Regions from separate parts of the Undibacterium sp. genome, predicted to be linked through region 1. Evidence: predicted binding sites of a transcription regulator. Region 1 holds the regulator's gene; the other holds the start of a gene.

Region 1 (3,369 bases):
AACAACAACGTCAGTGTGCAAAGCAACGGAAACACTGTGTTCACCAGCGATCTTCAACGGACCTTGTGGCAAACGCACTTGTGCTTTTTCTATCGCGAAACCTTGTTTAGTCAGGGCTTCAGCGATATCTGCGTTAGTGACGGAACCAAACAAACGGCCATCTACACCAGATTTTTGTGTGATTTGAACAGTCAAACCAGACAGTTTTTCGCCTTGAGCTTGAGCAGTTGCCAATTTAGCGGCCGCTGCTTTTTCCAGCTCAGCGCGTTTTGCTTCGAATTCAGCAACTGCAGCCGTCGTTGCACGACGAGCCATACGTTGTGGAATCAAAAAGTTACGTGCATAGCCGTCTTTAACGCGAACTACATCACCCAGATTGCCGAGATTAACGACTTTATCCAACAGAATAACTTGCATATTTTTCTCCTTTACCTTGTCGTCAATTACGCTGTGTGCAAATCAGTGTATGGCAGCAACGCGAGGTAACGTGCACGTTTGATTGCAGTGTCAACTTGACGTTGATACAGCGCTTTTGTACCGGTCAAACGTGCTGGCATGATTTTGCCGTTTTCTTGCACGAAATCTTTCAGTGTGTCGATATCTTTGTAGTCAACTTTTTCTACATGTGCTGCTGTGAAGCGGCAGAATTTTTTACGCTTGAACAAAGGATTTTGTTGTTGGCGCTTTTGCTTCAATTTGCTTTTGTCGAATTTTTTACCGAATGCCATTTTTGGCTCCTAATCTAGTAAAGTTGTCCCGAATTCAGTGACGTGAAAAACGAGACTTTTGCTATTGCGATTTTTGCGCGCTAAAAAACCAGTGAATTCCATGGGCTGCTCCAAGGCAATTTCTGTAAACCGCTGGGATATTTCACCAGCAGCCATTGCAGAAATTTCAAACTCGACCTGCCGAACTGTGTTCGCCTCACGAGTTTCTGAACTATGCATCAAGGTAGCAGAAGCTATCGGGATACCGGCCGGGGTGTAACGCAATGCGCTTTTTTCCACAATCCGTGCTACGAGCTTCAGCTGATTCACTATTTTTTACGCGACCTTTGTCAATTATTAAGCAGCAGGCGCTTCAACACGTTGCGCTTTTGCAGCATCTTCTTTCTGAACAGCTTTCATCATAGGAGAAGGTGTTGTTTCTGCTTTTTTCAATTTGACTGTCAGGTGACGCAAAACAGCATCATTGAATTTAAATGCTGTTTCCAACTCGAGCAGAGTTTCAGCATCGCATTCGATGTTCATGCAAACATAGTGCGCTTTAGCCAATTTTTGAATCATGTAAGCCAGTTGACGACGGCCCCAGTCTTCAACGCGATGGATTTGACCACCACGAGCTACAACACTTGCCTTGTAGCGTTCGATCATTGCAGGAACTTGCTCGCTCTGATCGGGATGTACGATAAATACGATTTCATAATGACGCATATATTCTCCTTGTGGACAATAAAATAGCCCGCCTCGGCGTCAAGACGAGTGCGGGAAGAGGAAAGCCGATAATAATAACCCAGTTTTTCATATTGATCAATTGGATCAGTGACTTAGCTGCTTTATAGGCCAATTTAGACGTTAAAGTGAGGTATTTTTTCACATTTCGGACAGATCTCGAGGATTTTGACTTGCATATTCAGCTCTACTGTATAAAAATACAGACTGCTTGTATATACAGCACCTTCACACTAGAAAACACCATGCTTAAACTCACCGCCCGCCAGGAACAAATTCTTAACCTGATTAAAGATGCCATTCAAAACACAGGCTTTCCCCCTACACGCGCTGAGATTGCAACAGAATTGGGGTTTCGCTCAACCAATGCTGCAGAAGAACATTTGCAAGCACTGGCACGCAAAGGGGTTATAGAAATTGCGGCAGGTACCTCACGCGGCATTCGACTGCTGGAATCGAAGCTGTCCAACCATATCACCGGCAAACAACCGCCCCCACTTCACTCTACCTTGATTCAACTCAGCCTGCCACTGGTGGGCCGCGTCGCTGCTGGTTCGCCCATCCTCGCCAGCGAGCATATTGAATCCACTTACCATGTTGACCCTTCCCTGTTCTCTGCCAAACCTGACTTTTTACTAAAGGTACGCGGCATGTCTATGCGCGATGCCGGTATATTTGATGGCGACTTGCTGGCAGTAAAAAAAGCCGACAGTGCCCGCAATGGCCAGATCGTCGTTGCACGCCTGGGTAATGATGTGACAGTGAAACGCTATAACAAGACTGGTAACCTGATAGAACTAATACCGGAAAACCCCGATTATCCTGTCATTAAAATCAGTGACACGGAAGAAGATTTCGCGCTGGAAGGGCTGGCGGTTGGCCTCATGCGCAACTGGGTTTGAGATTAACCTGTGCATGATTTTTGCCCTCTCAAGTATTTCATGTAAAGGCAGAATCACAAACTTATTGACACCAGCTTGCCACCAAACTTTCGTTAGCGGTTGACATAAAAAAACGTCCGGATATCCGGACGTTTTTCATTTCAGAAACATACATTACTTAGTGCTTGACCACAGTAGTATCAGCTGTTGCTTCTGTTGGAGCAGCTGCCGGTGTAGACGCCACCACGGCTACTGGTTCGTCAACCAAAGGAACGGGCTGGGATTCCAGTGCAATTTCGAGGACTTTGTCTATCCACCTTACCGGGATGATTTCCAGCTTGTTTTTGACATTATCAGGAATCTCAGTCAGATCCTTGGCATTTTCCTCAGGTATCAGCACAGTCTTGATACCGCCGCGATGAGCCGCCAGCAATTTCTCTTTCAAGCCACCGATAGGCAAGACTTCGCCGCGCAATGTGATCTCACCAGTCATGGCAACATCTGCGCGGACCGGGATGCCAGTGAACACGGATACGAGCGCCGTGGTCATGGCGATACCGGCAGATGGACCATCTTTTGGTGTTGCACCTTCAGGTACGTGGATATGAATGTCACTCTTTTCGAATACATCTGCCTTGATACCCAGACGCTTGGCGCGGCTGCGTACTACAGTGCGGGCTGCTTCGATCGATTCTTTCATGACATCACCCAGAGTACCAGTACGGATGACACCACCTTTACCTGGCATGGCGACAGCTTCTATAGTGAGTAAATCGCCGCCCACTTCAGTCCAGGCCAAGCCAACGACCTGGCCAACCTGGTTATCCTTGACGGCAACGCCAAAGTCATAACGACGCACACCCAAGTACTTATCCAGGTTCTTGGAATTGACCGTGGCTTTTTTCTCGGTCTTTTTCAGCAAGAGCATTTTCACGACCTTGCGGCAAATCTTGGAGATCTCCCTTTCCAGCGAGCGCACGCCTGCTTCGCGTGTGTAATAGCGAATGATGTCACGCAAGGCACTTTCTGCCACGGTG
Region 2 (3,369 bases), on a different contig from region 1:
CTTGCCATTCCAGGTAGCACACTGTCACTGGCATATCGTGCGTGGCACAAAAATCCAGCCAGCGCTTCTGGTTATCCTGCAGCTTATCGCCAGGGCCTTTGACCTCTATCATCTGATAACGTTGCTCTTGCGGCCAAAACTGTATCAAGTCAGGAAAGCCATTACGGTTGGCCCGGATGTCGAGCAAAATGCGCTCAAAACTATGCTTCAAATGCTGAGCAGGTATGCAAGCCAGCGCCATCTCCAGCAAGTCTTCAGACAGCGCACTCCAAAACACAAAGGGTGATTGCAAACCAGACTTGGCCGCATAAGTTTGCCGTATGGTCTGGCGATAAGCACCTGTATCAAGCTGCGCAAAACAGGCAGCAAAATCATCCGCCCGCCGCGCCTGAAAATCAACACTCATTAAATCTGCTGGCCCACGCTGGAAGGGGTGAAAAAATGCCCCTGGCATCGCCTTGAAAATCACAGGCCAGCACAATAAGCCAAACAGAGAATTAATGAGCGCATTCTCCACATAAAACACCGGCGCATCATCTGTATGCAAATGACCACGCACCACATACTCGACCACATAATCTTCTTGCGGTAATGGCAGGCGCAAGGCCAGTTCTGTCGGTGGCTTGCTGGTCGCCTTGGCGGCTTTAGCCAGCCCCAGCTTGCGGGCAAGGCGCGGTGCTATGCGCAACATCTGCTGATGCTCTGCCTCACTCTCAGGTGCTTGCTGTGCCAGCATCAGCAAATCATAGGCAGCCTGCGTCTGTTCGCATTTCTCCAGCACACGTATGGCCCGCAAGCGCGCACCAGGGTAAGTGCAACCCGCATACACCTGCTGCGCCAGCGCCCAGTCCTTTTGCTTTTCCAGATACTCACCAATCTGATACAGCAAACGGTTACGGCGGCTCGCCAGCCAGACATTGTCCAATGCATGCAAACCAGTCGCAGCCAGTTGCGCCAGCACCTCAGGCACAGGCTGTTCCGCATGAAAAGCCTCACGACAGGCATGCAAAGCCAGATAAGCATCAATATCAGCACGACAGCCAAAGCCGCGCGAGGCTGCAGAAAACTCCACCTTTTCATACTGGAAGATACCCAGGTCAGACAACACAAACTCAGACCAGTCCTGATACAGGTTGCCAAAAAACAGCAACCGCAAACGGTCACACAAATCCTTGTTCAGCACCTGGTAAGCCACATCGCCCAAAACACCCGCACACCAGCCAGAAAAAGCCTGGCTACCCGTATGCCGCAAACTAAACAAACCCAGTTGCTCAGCCTTGGACAATTTCTTTTCAGCAGGCTTCATCGCCAGCACCAGCGCCAGCTCAGGCTTTTGCAGCAAATCAAACAAGCCAGCAATATCGACCACAGGATCCGCCTGCACCCAGCCCACATCCACCAGTGCCTGCATGGCCGCCCTGGTCTCACCAATCTCGGCATACACCAGCTTGCTGGCCCTGAACACGCAACCCTTGCGCATCACCATCCGCACAAACAAAGCCCGCGACGCCTGCGGCAGGCTTCCAAACTGCGCAATAAACGCCTGCTCATCAGCAGCCAACAAATCCGCATAACGCCCACCCACCCAGTCCAGCACGGCCTGGAAGTTTTCTAAGTAGTAAAAAGGATTATCCAGATTGGCAAGCATGGGGCAGGGGAGTAGCGTTTAAATAACTGTATATGCATACAGTTTAACGCAATGTGGGATGAAGGGTAAACGAGAACTGTGACCAATTCCGTCTGTATTGAAGGCCCAGCGGTTAAAATACTGCCATATACTCCTTTCCCTTCAAGGGAAAGGCAGGGATAGGGATGGGTTTCCGTCGAATACCCAGGCAGCAACCCTGCTCATGAATCCCACCCAAACGCCAAAGAAGACAAAAAAATGAACAAAGCCGAAGCCATCCAAATCGCCAACGATTCCCTGCAAGCCAACGTCCTCAACGAAGGCAACACCCAATTCTCCCAAGTCGTCCGCTACGGCAACGACGAAGGCTGGTGGCTCAACATCCCCCTGACCAACTTCAGAAAAGAAAACCACTTCCTCATCTGCAGCGAAAAAGCCAAAATCATCCGCCACCTGACGATCAAAGCCAACAACATCCTAAGCCCCGCTACCAAGTTCCGCGTCAAGGACGGCATCGCCGACATCTTCATTTCATCAGCCAACCCCAAGCGCCTGACTGACGTGCTGCAAGGTGGCAGCAAGTACAGCTTTAATAAGCATTTGGTGGATGAGCATAGGTATTGAGTTATTGGCGCTTCGCTCTGATAATGCGTCAATTGCTACTTTAAAAGACAACAAAATAAAATGAGTGAAATCAGCCTGTTCCGCCTGAGCGATGGCAAAGCCACCATGTTGCAAGGCGATGCATCTGGCCTTGAACGGCCTCTGCAAACCCTGATAGAAAGTAACCTGACAAACCTGTTGCGCATACGTTTTCTGGCATCTGAATACAGCACCGGAAAAACACATGGCGGGCGTATAGATACGCTAGGCCTGGATGAAAACGCCTGCCCAGTGATTTTGGAATACAAGCGTTCTGTGTCTGAAAATGTTATCAATCAGGGCTTATATTATCTTGATTGGTTAATGGATCACCAGGCAGAGTTCCAGCTATTAGTCGCTAAAAAGTTGGATGATACTGCCGCAGCCAGCATAGACTGGAGCGCCCCACGCCTGGTTTGCATCGCCGCTGACTTCACCAAGTTTGATGCACATGCAGTGCAGCAGATAGATCGCAATATTGAGCTAATACGCTATCGCTTATTTGGTGAAGACTTACTGCTATTGGAACAAGCCAACGGTGGCAGCAATCCCACACCTAAAGCCATCAACAAAGCGATCAGCGAGACCAGTGCCGTCAATCGACCCAGGAGTGGCGACAAGTCATATGCAGAATGGTTACATGAATTGTCACCTCATCTACGCGAATTATTGACGACCGTTGAAGACTTCATTGCCTCTCTAGGTGATGACGTAGAACGAAAAGAGCTCAAGCTCTATGTCGCATTCAAGCGCCTGAAAAATTTTGCCACTGTTGTTCTGCAAAAGAATCGCATCGTGCTGTATTTGCATATCTACCCAGCGCAGTTTGCTGTTATGCCTGCGAATTGCAGGAACGTAAGCAATAGCGGCCACTGGGGGACAGGCGATTTGGAAGTGTCTGTTTCAAACGGTGATGATTTTGAAAATGCTAAGTCGCTTATATTGCAAGCGTATGAGGGTAAAGTATTTAAACCCGTTTGAGTATTTCTATGATTTGCAATACTTCACTCTGACACAAATCCTTCGCTTGTTTCAAACAAAATTCAATCGATTTATCTGCCTTGTTCGGTGGGCACTTCATGTCCTTAGTGGACCTCTGA

What was found. The regulator LexA, encoded in region 1, represses DNA repair genes until DNA is damaged. The targets are predictions, from matches to a motif close to ACTGTATNNNNATACAGT.
Region 2: the regulator LexA is predicted to act here: its motif matches at 1,674-1,691, upstream of Q8K39_RS07605 (VRR-NUC domain-containing protein).

Annotation. Positions count from the first base shown of each region.
Region 1 is NZ_JAUXQE010000007.1:147,898-151,266, forward strand. It holds gene rplI (50S ribosomal protein L9) at 1-417, opposite strand, end outside; gene rpsR (30S ribosomal protein S18) at 444-728, opposite strand; gene priB (primosomal replication protein N) at 738-1,037, opposite strand; gene rpsF (30S ribosomal protein S6) at 1,065-1,433, opposite strand; gene lexA (transcriptional repressor LexA) at 1,697-2,353, shown strand; gene lon (endopeptidase La) at 2,511-3,369, opposite strand, start outside.
Region 2 is NZ_JAUXQE010000013.1:27,577-30,945, forward strand. It holds gene Q8K39_RS07605 (VRR-NUC domain-containing protein) at 1-1,648, opposite strand, end outside; gene Q8K39_RS07610 (hypothetical protein) at 1,886-2,251, shown strand; gene Q8K39_RS07615 (DUF5655 domain-containing protein) at 2,312-3,250, shown strand.